2 regions of the Clostridium sp. CM037 genome follow, and region 1 is predicted to be linked to the other one. Evidence: a T-box and tRNA genes for the amino acid it is inferred to sense, from the RefSeq annotation. Region 1 holds a T-box; the other holds one or more tRNA genes.
What was found. The T-box of region 1 lies ahead of alaS (alanine--tRNA ligase). A T-box ahead of a tRNA ligase gene usually reads a tRNA of that ligase, here a tRNA-Ala.
Positions count from the first base shown of each region.

Region 1 (7,494 bases):
TCCGTAGCTGCATATCTTTTGAAAGAGCAAGGATATGAAGTTATAGGAATTATGATGAAGCTATCACCAGATAATCAGGATTATGAAGAAAATGAAGGCGGATGTTGTTCTATTTCTGCAGCAAATGACGCAAGGCGCGTTGCAGACGTACTAGATATACCCTTTTATGTTATGAATTTTAAGGATGTTTTTAAGACAAATGTTATTGATAACTTTATTGATGAATATATGGAAGGTAGAACGCCTAATCCATGTATTGTATGTAATAAGATGATTAAATTCGAAGAATTTTTAAGAAAAGCGAAGGCGCTTGGGGCTGATTATATAGCTACAGGTCACTATGCTAAAATTGAAAAACAAGACGATCGATATATTCTTAGAAAATCAGAAGATGATAGAAAAGATCAAACTTATGCATTGTATACATTAACTCAAGAGCAATTAAGTCACACTTTAATGCCCTGTGGAGATTATGCTAAACCAGAAATACGAAATATTGCAGAGCGAATTGGACTAGAGGTTTTTAAAAAAAGGGACAGCCAAGAAATTTGCTTTATACCTGATAATGACCATGGAGCTTATATTAAGAAGTATAGTGGTAGAGAAATAAAGCCAGGTAACTTTGTTAATAAGCAAGGGGAAATTATGGGAAGACACAAGGGAATAGTGTATTATACTATAGGACAGCGAAAAGGACTTGGGATAGCGGTAGGTAAGCCTGTTTTTGTTACTGACATTAACCCTCTAACTAATCAAGTAATAATAGGTGATGAGGAGGATATTTTTAAAACTGAGCTTATAGCAAAAGATTTAAATTTCATTCTCTTCGATAAGCTCACCTCAAATTTAAGAGTTTCGGCTAAGATTAGATATTCTGCAAAACCTCAATTAGCTAATTTAATTCCTTTGGAAAATAATAGAGTGAAGGTCGTTTTTGATGAGAAACAAAGAGCTATAACCAAAGGCCAATCAGTAGTTTTCTATTCAGAAAACTTAGTAGTTGGCGGAGGGATAATCGAGGAAATTTTATAGGTGTACTAATTTAGTTTATAATTTAGGCAGAGGGATATTTAGTTAAAAAACTAGGTATCCCTCTGTATTTATAGTGGATAATTGTAACTATTTTAAATAGTGAAATTTCAGCTTTGAAGGTGATAATTTTATTATTTTGTTTATAAAAGGAGGAGCAATATTATGATGTATAGTGATAAGGTTATGGAGCATTTTTATAGTCCAAGAAATATGGGTATATTAGGTGATGCTAACGGTATTGGAGAGGCAGGGGACCCTAATTGCGGGGATATAATGAAGATTTATATAAAGGTTGAGGATAATATAATAACTAGTGTTAAGTTTAAGGCTTTTGGGTGTGGCTCAGCTATTGCATCATCTAGCATTGCGACAGAGCTTATAAAGGGTAAAAACTTAGAGAAGGCATGGGAATTAACCAACAAGTCAGTTATTGAAGCTCTGGAAGGATTACCGGCTTTAAAACAACATTGCTCAGTGCTTGCAGAACAAACTATACATAATGCGATAAATAATTATAGAGAGTCATGCATGCTTGAGCCCTGGAAGAATGATTTAAAATAAATATATTTCAGCTACGCAGGAGATGATTTAATGAAACTTCATTGGTGTTAATCCCATGTAGTTTGATTTTGATTTACTCTTTCAATAAGTTTTCTATTTTATTGTTAATTTCATGAATATTTATTGAACTTATTGCAGCGTTATTAATAATATATTTTTCTTTGAGTTTCAGTATTCTATATACACTCTCATTTAACCTATTTTCTGATATTACATTATTTTGTACTGCAGCTTTTAGTGAATTAATTACTTTTAGCTCGTTGTCATATTCATGGCATACTAAGATAATGTCACTTCCAGCATTAAATGATTTAACGGCAGCATCGCCAATGTCATTATATTTTGTAATGGCCGCCATGGTCATATCATCAGTAATGACTACACCGCTAAACTTTAAAGTTCCTCTTAATATATCGGTTATAATAACTTTTGACATACTCGCAGGATAAACAGAATCTATTTTATTAAGTAATATATGTGATACCATAATGGCATCCACATTATTCTTTATAGCTTCATTAAAAGGAGTCAGTTCAAAAGCATTAAGTTTTGTTAAATCCTTATTTACTACAGGCAGGCCTACATGGGAATCAACTGAAGTGTCCCCATGGCCAGGAAAGTGTTTTACCACAGGAATTATATTGTTATCTATCATACCTTCCATGGTTTTAATGCCTAGTTTATTAACAATATCAGTGGTACTCCCAAAAGCTCTGTCTCCTATTACAGGATTATTAGGGTTGCTATTTATATCGAGTACTGGAGCAAAATTCATATTAAATCCAAAGGTTTTAAGTTCTTCTGCAATAATTTTCCCAATGTTGTAACTTAAGGCACCATCGTTCTTTTCCCCTATAACTTGATTGGATGGAAGCTTTTTAATTTCATTTGGAATTCGTGATACCCGTCCACCTTCCTCATCTACAGAAATAAATAGAGGCGTTTTGTTTTGTGAATTAGTAGTTTTTAGTGAGTTAATCAGGCTAACTAATTGATTAGAAGTAGCTACATTATTTCTAAATAAAATAAATCCACCAACTTTATGGTCTTTAATCAAATTATTTATATTATTATTCATTGTATAACCATCAAGCCCAACAATTACTAACTGACCAATCTTGTCATCTAAACTCATAGCATCAATCTTGTTTTGAACTACATCAATATTTTCAGGCTTAGGATTAACAACCTCATCCTTAGAATTAATATTAGGGCTAAGGTTAGAATTTGAATTACTACAGCCAGATAAAAATAAACCACCAATTAACAATATACTTATAACTAATTTTTTCATTACAAAATTTCACCACTTTCTTTTAATAAAATTAATAGGGTAAAGAAGTCATTAAAGAGTAAAATTATTATTGAAAATATTATTTAGAGCAAATATAAAAAATAGGGCTAACAGTAATTTAATATAAGAAATTGTAAAATTACAAAATATTAATCTTTAACATTATTTTTAGTATATGTAATAATTCTTAGATTATTTGGAGAATATAACTATAAATAATAATTAAATTTTTTTCATTTAGGAGATAATATGTTTAAAAGCAGAGATTTTATATTTATGAATGTTGTTAGTATGGATGGCAAGAAAATTGGGTTTATCAGAGATTTGTTAATGGATTTTAATAAAGGAAAGGTAATCGGATTTGTAATATCTCCTTATAAACTTTTCCATAAAAATTTAAGTGTATTAAAAGAAGACATCATATATTTTAATAAGCATATGGTAGTTAAAAAAGTAGAGAAAAATAAATATCTATGTTTACATAGCTTTATTAATATGGATGTAATAGATAAATGTAGCAATGTATTTGGTATGGTGGAGGATATTACTTTTTCATGTGATACATTTGAAATAAAAGGAATTATAGTGTCTTCTGGATTTATTACAAATTTACTTAGAGGGAAAAGAATAATGCTAATAAATGAACTAATACTTGGAGAAGAAAATATTCTCTACATTCCCAATTTTGATGAATCATGTTTTAAAAGTATGCCACATAACTTCTTTGTGGAGGGAAAAGCCGATGAAAAAAATTAGCAAAAAGAAGTTAGCTATTACGATTCTCAGTATTATTATTTTTGTAGTTGTACTCTTTATGTTAATAAAAATCCCTATTGTTAAACAATTAATAAATTTAGTCTTTATTTCTTTCATTGTGGCATATATACTAAAACCATTATATATGCTTTTAATTAGAAAAGGAGTAAATAAAAAAGCTTCTGCTTGTTTAATAATAGTCGGTTTATTAAGTTTAGTATTATTAACGTTTATAGTGGTAATTCCATCAATATTTAGAGAAAGTTTAGACATAAATAAGGCAATAAATGATTTGCAAAAATATTTAATTAATGCAAATATGAAAATAAAAGTATTAAATAGAAGCAGAGTCATGAGTAGTATTATGACTACTATATACCAAAAATCAAATGCTCAAATACTTCTAATATTTGATAAAATATTAGATTCTATCATGGGCATCGGTGAGAATATATTAACTTACATGGTTTCGCCTTTAATAGTATATTACTTTTTATGCGATAGTGAAAACATGATAAATAAGGCATTGATAGTTTTTCCACCAGAGAGCAGAAATATAATAAAGAGAATCATAGCGGATATTGATAAAGTATTAGGAAGGTATATTATAAGTCAATTTATCTTATGTGGAATTATAACCATTGCTACATTTTTGATATTAATGTTTATGAAAGTTGATTTTCCTTTGATACTTTCATTGATAAATGGAATTTTTAATATAATACCTTACTTTGGACCTATATTTGGGGTAATACCTATCATTTTAATAGCTCTGCTTGACTCTCCAAAAATAGCTTTATATACAGCGTTGTGGCTATTTGCACTTCAACAAATCGAAGGAAGTATATTGTCACCAAAAATAATTGGAGATAGTATAAGTATGCACCCATTAACAGTAATATTATTGTTGGTTATAGGTGGGAAGGTTGGAGGGATTTTAGGTATGATACTAGCAGTGCCACTAGGAGTAGTGATAAAAGTTATATATGAGGACTTAAACTATTATCTATTCTAGGAATAAGCAATATATTTTTATTTATAATTTGCATATCTTGAAGTATTAAGGTAAAATGTACTATAGTATATATAAGTTAATATCAGGTAATGATAAGAATTAGTAAATATAGTTAGTCATTTAGAGAGGAAGTGGAGGGTGAAAACTTCTTGATAGCCATATTGAAGCTGTCTTTGAACCTTATTTTGTTGAGAGATATTGCAGTGTAATTAATTGTTATTAATTATATAGTGATATAATTAGGGTGGTAACGCGGAAAACTTTCGTCCCTTGCTTTAGGGAAGTGAAGGTTTTTTTTTATATTTTAGAAAATTATGAATTTTAAAATTCTATATATAAAATTAGCATAAATAGATCGTGTTAACACAGTCTATAAACAATCGGAGGAGATATTATGGAAAAATTAGGATTAAATGAAATTAGGGAATCGTTTCTAAATTTTTTTGAAGGTAAAGAGCATCTTAGACTAGAAAGTTTTCCTCTAGTACCTAAGAATGACAGCAGTTTATTGCTTGTAAATGCGGGTATGCAACCACTTAAACCATATTTTACAGGAATTAAAACACCACCTAATACTAGAATAACTAATTGTCAAAAATGTATTAGGACAGGAGATATTGAGAATGTAGGAAAGACATCAAGACATGGCACTTTCTTTGAAATGCTTGGAAATTTTTCTTTTGGTGATTATTTCAAAAAAGAGGTTATACCATGGGCTTGGGAATATGCAACAGAGGTTTTGAAAATACCAAAAGAAAATTTATATATAACTATATATTTAGAGGATGATGAGGCTTTTGATGTATGGAGTAAAAATACTGATGTTGATCCTTCACGTATTTTTAGATTAGGAAAAGAAGAAAATTTTTGGGAAATAGGTCAAGGACCTTGTGGACCGAGTTCAGAAATACACTTCGATAGAAATGTAGAACTCGGCCAAATAAAAACGGAAGAAGAGTTTATTAAGGCAGGCAATGAAGATAGAGTAATAGAATTTTGGAATTTAGTGTTCACTCAATTTAATAAGGATGAGCATGGTAACTACAACAAATTAAAAAATCCTAATATAGATACAGGTATGGGTCTCGAGAGAATAGCTGGCATAATGCAAGGCACAGATAGTATATTTGAAGTAGATACTATAAAAAATATTTTAGAAGAAGTTTCAAGAATTTCAGGCGTGAAATGTGGCGATAGCTGTAATGAGTCGATATCTTTAAAAGTTATAACAGACCATGTTAGAAGCACAACCTTTATGATAAGTGATGGTGTACTTCCGTCTAATGAGGGAAGAGGTTATGTTCTTAGGCGACTACTAAGGCGTGCGGCAAGGCATGGTAGGTTAATTGGAATTAAAAATACTTTTTTAAGTGAACTTTGCGATACTGTTATTGAAAACTCCTCTAAAGCATACCCAGAATTAAAAGAAAAATCATCCTATATTAAGAAAGTTATAAAAATTGAAGAGGAAAGATTTTTAGAAACTATAGATTCTGGTATGGATATTTTAAAAGTTTACATAGAAGAGCTTCAAAAAAAATACAATAAAATTTTAGGTGGAGATAAAGCTTTTAAATTATACGATACCTATGGTTTTCCATATGAGCTTACAGAAGAAATACTTAGCGATGCTGGTATAAAAATTGATTTAGAAGGATTTAATGCTGCAATGCAAAGTCAAAAGCAAAGGGCAAGAGCTGCTAGAGTACAGTCAAATTATATGGGCAGTGGAGAAAGTTCAATGAACTTAATTCCTAAAAATATAGAAACAAAATTTGATGGATATGATAAAATACAATTAGAATCTAAGGCTAAATTTTTAATTAGTTGCGAAGAGCATGTTACAGACCTTTCAAAGGGTTCAAAAGGGATTATTGTAACCGAAGATACTCCTTTCTATGCAGAAATGGGAGGGCAAATTGGAGATAAGGGAATAATTTTTAATGATAATTTTAAAGTAAAAGTGTACGATTGCCAAAAAGATATTTCTGGAAAAATAATACATTTTATTGAGGTGTTAGAAGGAATATTGATAGCAGATGAAATAGTAACTCTTAAGGTTGACGAAGATAGGAGAGCTCAAATTTGTAAAAATCATACTGTAACTCACATGCTACAAGAAACGCTGAAAAGAGTTTTAGGTGATCACGTTCATCAATCAGGTTCTTATGTAAATGAAGATAGATTAAGGTTTGACTTCACTCATTTTTCTGCACTAACTGAGAAAGAGATTGCTAAAGTTGAGAAAGTTGTAAATGACAATATTATGAAGGCGTATAAGGTAGAGACTGAGGTTATGACCATAGAGAAAGCTAAGGAAACTGGAGCTATAGCATTATTTGATGAAAAATATCAAGGAGATGTTAGAGTAGTATCTGTAGGAGAGTATAGTAAGGAATTATGTGGCGGTACTCATGTTAGAAATTCAGGCGAAATCGGATTATTTAAAATTTTATCTGAAGCAGGAGTAGCGGCAGGGGTTAGAAGAATTGAAGCTATAACTGGTAGTGAATCTATAAAATATGTAGAAGATAAAAGTAATTTATTAAAATATATTGGAAGTACATTAAAATGTTCAGAAAAAGACATAATAAATAAATTACAAACTCAATTGGTAGAATTAAAAGACAAAGAAAAGGAAATAGTATTATTAAAAGAAAAATTAGCCAGTTCTTCAGTAGATGAAATTTTAGAGAATATTAAACAGGTCAAAGGTGTTAAAGTGATTTCGGGAGCTGTAAAAAATATAAACGGAGATGCTTTAAGAGATTTAGCTGATAAACTTCGTAATAAGATTGTTGATGGTGTAGTGGTAATAGGAAGCTGTACAGACGAT
Region 1 covers NZ_CM143650.1:2,149,638-2,157,131, forward strand. The annotation lists gene mnmA (tRNA 2-thiouridine(34) synthase MnmA) at 1-1,032, shown strand, start outside; gene nifU (Fe-S cluster assembly scaffold protein NifU) at 1,198-1,593, shown strand; gene nagZ (beta-N-acetylhexosaminidase) at 1,667-2,887, opposite strand; gene ACWJKP_RS10510 (PRC-barrel domain-containing protein) at 3,137-3,643, shown strand; gene ACWJKP_RS10515 (AI-2E family transporter) at 3,630-4,658, shown strand; T-box leader at 4,739-4,932, shown strand; gene alaS (alanine--tRNA ligase) at 5,053-7,494, shown strand, end outside.

Region 2 (7,494 bases), 1.8 Mb from region 1:
CCATCTTCAATACGTATGATTCTGTCAGCAAGCTGAGCAATTTCATTATTATGAGTAATCATTACAATTGTCTGATGGAATTTCTTACTGCTCATACTAAGAAGTCCCATAACATCAGCACTGGTCTTGCTATCTAAATTGCCGGTTGGTTCATCAGCTAATAAAATAGCAGGTTTTGTAACTAATGCCCTTGCAATGGCTACTCGCTGTTGTTGACCGCCTGAAAGATTATTGGGCATATTTTGAATTTTATCTTCCAGTGCTAACATTTTTATAATTTCATTCATAAAAGACTTGTCTACAGTTTCCCCATCTAATTCTACTGGTAGAACAATATTTTCATATACATTTAACATTGGCATAAGGTTGTAGTTCTGAAAAATAAATCCAATATTGCGACGCCGAAAAATTGCAAGTTGATCATCACTCATGTCTGCTAACTCCTTATCTTTAACCATAACACTACCAGATGTTGGATTATCTAGTCCTCCTATCATATGTAGTAATGTAGATTTACCACTACCAGATGTGCCTACAACAGCTACAAATTCACCATTTTCTACATTAAAGTTTATTCCATCTAATGCCTTTGTAATGTTTGGCTTTATACCATAATATTTTTTCAAATTAGTTGTTTTTAAAATGCTCATATAAAAACCTTCCTTCCAATTAATGAATTAATCACAGAATATCACTAAAAGGTTACAGAAATATACCAATAAATAATTATTAGTTATAAATTTGTAACCTTTTTAAGTTATTAAGCAAGCTATAAAATTTTAAATTTATCTATTGGGAAGAAATACTGAAAAGGTTGAACCTTGTCCATAATTAGATACTACTTTAATATATCCACCCTGCATGGTGATAATTTCACGGGCAAGATACAACCCAATACCAATGCCTGGAATATCATGTACTTCATCCTCACGGTAAAAACGTTTGAAAATTTCAGCTTGATGTTTTTCTGAAATACCTTTGCCGTTATCTGATATATCAATTTTCGTATACATTTCCCATACTGTAACAGTTACATGAATTTTGCCACCTTTAGGTGAATATTTTATGGCATTATCAAGGATGTTAAACAAGGCTTCCGTTGTCCATTTTCTATCATGTGAAACCATCAAATTCGTAGTGCAATCAACTACAATCTCGATGTTCTTATTTTCAGCCATAAACAAAGTGTTACCCATTACTGATGCAAGTGTTTCATAAAGATAACAGTTCTTTTTTTCTAAGGTTATAATTCCAGTTTCCAGTCTTGAAGTCTTGATCATTGCCTGCATAAGGAAGTCCAATTTATCAAGTTGACCATTCATTGCTTGCAAAAATTCAATTTGTGTTTTTTCTGGTAACTTACGTTCTAAAAAAGTTGAATTAATCATTTTCAAATTTGCAATAGGCGTTTTTACTTGATGGGAAATATCTGAAATTAATTCTTCTAAATCAGCTTTTTCATTGGCAACACTACAGTTACTTTCTTGCATAATTTCAAACAATCTTGATATTCTATAATTAATTCGTGACAACAAGGTATCTTCTTCTGAATTAAATTCAAAGTTATTATCACCGTTTGTGATATTCTTTAAATTTTGGGCAATACATGAAGTAAAAAGTATTAATTTTTTCCTTACTAAAAATATAAGCAGCCCAATCCATATGTATATACATGAAAGAAAAATAATTCCTCCAAAAATCAATATAATATTGCCTGTGATTAGATATGCCATGATAAGAAAAACTATTGATGTTATAAGTATCCCTATACTTACAAAAAGGCAAATATTTCGAACAGATAATTTTTTTGAAGTCATTTCCTATCACCACTTATCCACATGTATCCCATACTGTATACAGTTTTAATATATTTATGATCAGCTAATTCAATTTTATTTCGTATACGGCTAACAACCGTAGTTAAAGTATGTTCATCTACAAAGTTTCCTTCAGAATCCCATAACTTTTCTAAAAGAATTTGTCTTGTCAATACTATTTTGGGGTTTTCTGTGAATAATTTTAAAGTCCTATATTCAATTGGCGTAAATGCAATCATTTTTCCATTTAGATTGGCTGACAATTGAGAAAAGTTAATACATAAATCTCCATTATCATAACAATCAGTTTCAAGCGGCCTTTCAAGACGATTTAAAAGCACTTTAACTTTTTTTTGAAATACACTTAGTGGAAAAGGTTTAGTCACATAGTCATCTGCTCCTAAATCAAAACCTTTTATCATATCCTTTTCCATATCATTAGATGTTAAGAAAATCACAGAAGTCTTCTCATGTAATAGTTTAACTTTTTGACATAGGTCAAAACCATTCCCATCTGGCAAATTTACATCTAAAATTATAAGATGATATTCCTTTTGATTAACATAATTTATAGCTGCAAACATGTTTAGAGCAGAATCCACTTCATACCCTTCCTCATTTAAATTATAAGATAATGTTTTGTTTAATAAAGTATCATCCTCGACAACTAATATCTGTTTCATTATTTCACTCCTTAGAAGGTTTTCTTCTATTATAAAACAGAAACGTTACAAAATTTTTCAAATACAATTATATATAAATTTATTTTAGTAGTAGTTTTAGAATAGCGCAAGTACCTACTATACTTCAGTACCATCATAAACTTTAAATAAATTAAGAGTTATCAATATTAAAATCTATTATTGTATTCATATTTATATTAAGTTGTATATAATTTATAATATAATCCCTTTAACTGTATTAATTGTTGATGGGTTCCTTCTTCAATTATATGACCACCTTTTAAAACAGAAGTAATATCCGCATTTTTTACAGTAGACAATCTATGCGCAATTAAAATAATGGTTTTATCCTTAAATAATGATAAAATCTGTTGCATAATAGTATTTTCAGTTTCATTATCAAGCATAGATGTTGCTTCATCAAAAATTAATATTGGTGCATTTCTAAAAACAGCCCTAGCAATTGCCAACCGTTGTTTCTCGCCACCAGACAAACGGATTCCATTTTCTCCAATAACAGTATTCCAACCTTGTGGTAAATTATCAACAAATTGGTATATATCTGCTCGCTTTAATGCTAGTTCAACCTTTTGCTTTGATACATTACTTTTTCCCAAAACAATATTATTATATATAGGGGTAGTAACCCATAGCCATCAAGCTAAGGGAAGTCTATAAAAATAAAGCCCCCCATTTGTAAAAATGTTATCATTTAAAAGATAACAAAACACATCAATGGGGGTAATTTACAAATGATAGAAGAAAACTTAAAATTGGATAAAGATATGAAACATTTTGCAGCTGAAATTAAAAGATGCTTTTCAAAAGAGGAGATTGAAGAAATAGCTAGAGTAACAGGCTTTGTGAAAAGAAAAGGTAAAATTAAAGCATGGGAATTCGTTTGCTTATGCTGCTTTATGGATGCAGAGGTTGCGAATAATACACTTGTTACCTTATGTACAAAACTTAGTGCAAAAATAGGAATAGTTATTTCTAATCAAGCATTAGATCAACGTTTAAATGAAAGATGTGTGGAATTTTTAAAGAAAATTTTTGAAAACCTGTTGCGCCAAACAATAACAAATAATACTTGCATACCAAGTGTATGGGATGAACATTTCAAACGAATAAGAATACTTGATTCTACTGCTTTTCAAGTACCAGAAAGCTATAAAGATATTTATCCTGGATCTGGTGGCTGCTCTCAAGCTTCAGGTGTAAAAATACAACTAGAATATGAATTGAAATCTGGAAATCTTCTTAATATACAAGTAGGAGCTGGCTCAGGAAGCGACAATACTTTTGGGAGCAAAATAAGAGATACTATCAAATCTGGGGATCTTATTTTAAGAGATCTTGGGTATTTCAACTTTGAAGATTTTTTGGACATAGAAGATAGAGAAGCGTTTTACATATCAAGACTCAAACCTAATATAGCAGTATATATAGAAAATAAGGATATAGAGTACTATAAGAATGGTGCTCCTAAAAAATCAAGCCTTTTTAAAAGAATCTATATTTCTGACATAATGAAACAGATGGGCGAGGGGGACCGTTATGAAATTAAGGATGTCTATGTAGGCAAGGAAAAGACGCTAAAAACAAGGATTATTTTATATAAACTAACAAATGATCAATTGAAAAAAAGAACAGAAAAATCTGTGAAGAATGCTAAAAAAAAGGGTATAGAAAAAAGTAATAATACGATTGAATTATTAGGTATATCTATTTATATAACGAATATTAAGGAAGAAGTTTTAAGTTCAAAGCAGGTTCATGAGTTTTACAGTTTAAGATGGCAGATCGAAATAATATTTAAAACGTGGAAATCCATATTTAGTATACAGGTTGTAAAGTTAGTTAAAATAGAACGGTTTCAATGTCAGCTTTATGGAAAACTTATTTTGCTACTAATAAGCTCTGCTGTAATGTTTAAAATGAGGACTTTAGCTTTAGAAAATAAAGGCCTTGAAGCCAGTGAAATTAAAACTTGTGAAATAGTTCATGAATATATTGATAGTCTATATTTTGAGCTTATCAAATTCCCTAATAAAGTTCTCGATACCTTAAAATTAATATTTGAAAATGTAGTTAGGAATGGTCTGAAATCTCATAAAAAGGATAAGAAAACTGTTTTTGATATTCTTGGAGTTTGTTATAAATTAACATCATCGCAGGCTAAAGTTGCAGCATAAAACAACTTGATAAAATTGTAAAAGCCCCACTATATACGTGGCTTTTTTTGGTGTACCCTAAAATTGTTTGAATACTATTGTACACTTAAAATTTACCATTAAAATTTATCAAAATAAATTTCGATGGTAAAATATAGTATTTAATAATGACTTACTAATATTCAATATGGCTTAGCTTGATGGCTATGGGGTAGTAACCGCGAAACGCGGATTTTATACGTTAAGACATTTGTTACCAAAATGGTGATATATTTAAGGCAAATATTAAATATACCAGTGTTAATTTAATGTTTTTCTCAAAGATTTTATATTAGTTAATAAATATTTTTTATTACTATTTTAGTTAGTATTATCAATACTATAATTGTATTTTAACTAACTTATTTTGAGCAAAAAAATAAGAATTTTATCATTTAGTGATTAAACCCTAGATATATCAATGCTTTACACTGATGTTATATATATATCTGAGTTAGAACTATTACATATTAGTTCTAACTCAGAATATTAAAATAATAGCATCTAATTGTAAATAACTGGCTTAACGTTGTAAATTTACGCTTTGCGAGCCCTACCCCTTATTTAAGAGGAAATTCATCAAATATTTTATTTGCTTCAATAGGGTTCTAAATTTCCTTTTGAGATCGTTAATATCACATCTTGGAGTAAAATCAACAGCTGCACAGGAGATGATTTAACCCAGTTTTTTTACTAACAACTTATTTATCTCCACAAAAAAAACAGCCCGTATTGGACTGTTTTTTGGTGGAGATAAAGGGAATCGAACCCTTGACCCCCTGCGTGCAAGGCAGGTGCTCTCCCAGCTGAGCTATATCCCCACATATGGTGGACCTTCAGGGACTCGAACCCCGGACCGACCGGTTATGAGCCGGTAGCTCTAACCAGCTGAGCTAAAGATCCATATTTACCTGGCGACAACCTACTCTTCCACAAGGTCACCCCTGCAGTACCATCGGCGCATTGAAGCTTAACCTTCGTGTTCGGTATGGTAACGGGTGTTACCTTCATGCCATAATCACCAGATTTATTAATATCCGTCATATGTTATTATATTTTAAAAAAATGGCTCCGCGAAAAGGATTTGAACCTTCAACCTATCGGTTAACAGCCGAGTGCTCCACCGTTGAGCTATCGCGGAACATTACCTAGCGACGACCTACTCTTCCACAAGGTCACCCCTGCAGTACCATCGGCGCATTGAAGCTTAACCTTCGTGTTCGGTATGGGAACGGGTGTTACCTTCATGCCATAATCACTAGATTGAGAAAATAAATATTCTCTCAAAATTGCACAGTGAATTAGTCTTTTCGCTCACGATCAAAGCCTTGCTTCTTTCTTACGAAAGAAGTATATCGCATTACTTTTAATTATATATTTAGGTCAAGCCCTCGACTTATTAGTATTAGTCAGCTGAACATGTTACCATGCTTACACCTCTAACCTATCAACCTGGTGGTCTTCCAGGAGTCTTACTAACACCGCACTTACGTGCGAGTTATGGGAAATCTCATCTCAGGGTGGGCTTCACGCTTAGATGCTTTCAGCGTTTATCCCTTCCAAACATAGCTACCCAGCGATGCCACTGGCGTGACAACTGGTGCACCAGAGGTTTGTCCATCCCGGTCCTCTCGTACTAAGGACAGCTCCCTTCAAATTTCCTACGCCCGCGACGGATAGGGACCGAACTGTCTCACGACGTTCTGAACCCAGCTCGCGTGCCGCTTTAATGGGCGAACAGCCCAACCCTTGGGACCTACTTCAGCCCCAGGATGCGACGAGCCGACATCGAGGTGCCAAACCTCCCCGTCGATGTGGACTCTTGGGGGAGATCAGCCTGTTATCCCCGAGGTAGCTTTTATCCGTTGAGCGATGGCCCTCCCACGAGGTACCACCGGATCACTAAGCCCGACTTTCGTCCCTGCTCCACTTGTAAGTGTCGCAGTCAGGCTCCCTTCTGCCTTTGCACTCTTCGCGCGATTTCCAACCGCGCTGAGGGAACCTTTGGGCGCCTCCGTTACTTTTTTGGAGGCGACCGCCCCAGTCAAACTGCCCACCTAACAATGTCCTGTGACCAGATTCATGGCCTCCAGTTAGAACCTCAGTACTGTCAGGGTGGTATCCCAAGGATGACTCCACACAGGCTGACGCCCATGTTTCTCAGTCTCCCACCTATCCTGTACAGACAATACCGAAATTCAATGCTAAGCTACAGTAAAGCTCTACGGGGTCTTTCCGTCCAATCGCGGGTAGCAAGCATCTTCACTTGCACTACAATTTCGCCGGATGTGTTGTTGAGACAGTGCCCAAATCATTACGCCATTCGTGCGGGTCGGAACTTACCCGACAAGGAATTTCGCTACCTTAGGACCGTTATAGTTACGGCCGCCGTTTACTGGGGCTTAAGTTCATACCTTCGCTTGCGCTAAGTAATCCCCTTAACCTTCCAGCACCGGGCAGGCGTCAGCCCCTATACATCAGCTTTCGCTTTAGCAGAGACCTGTGTTTTTGCTAAACAGTTGCTTGGGCCTATTCTCTGCGACCTACTTACGTAGGCACCCCTTCTCCCGAAGTTACGGGGTCAATTTGCCGAGTTCCTTAACAACAATTCTTCCGATGGTCTTAGGATTCTCTCCTCACCTACCTGTGTCGGTTTGCGGTACGGGCACCAATATCCTCGATAGAGACTTTTCTTGGCAGCGTGGAATCAGATACTTCAGGAATAAATTCCCTTCCCCATCACATCTCAGCGTTAAGAGCAAACGGATTTGCCTGCTTGCT
Region 2 covers NZ_CM143650.1:352,758-360,251, reverse strand. The annotation lists gene ACWJKP_RS01895 (ABC transporter ATP-binding protein) at 1-650, opposite strand, end outside; gene ACWJKP_RS01890 (sensor histidine kinase) at 786-1,817, opposite strand; gene ACWJKP_RS01885 (response regulator transcription factor) at 1,814-2,500, opposite strand; gene ACWJKP_RS01880 (ATP-binding cassette domain-containing protein) at 2,698-3,117, opposite strand; gene ACWJKP_RS01875 (IS4 family transposase) at 3,253-4,695, shown strand; tRNA gene ACWJKP_RS01870 (tRNA-Ala) at 5,459-5,534, opposite strand; tRNA gene ACWJKP_RS01865 (tRNA-Ile) at 5,540-5,616, opposite strand; rRNA gene rrf (5S ribosomal RNA) at 5,623-5,739, opposite strand; tRNA gene ACWJKP_RS01855 (tRNA-Asn) at 5,780-5,854, opposite strand; rRNA gene rrf (5S ribosomal RNA) at 5,860-5,976, opposite strand; rRNA gene ACWJKP_RS01845 (23S ribosomal RNA) at 6,093-7,494, opposite strand, start outside.
Region 2: it encodes a tRNA-Ala, which carries the amino acid that the T-box ahead of alaS (alanine--tRNA ligase) is inferred to sense. The anticodon was not compared.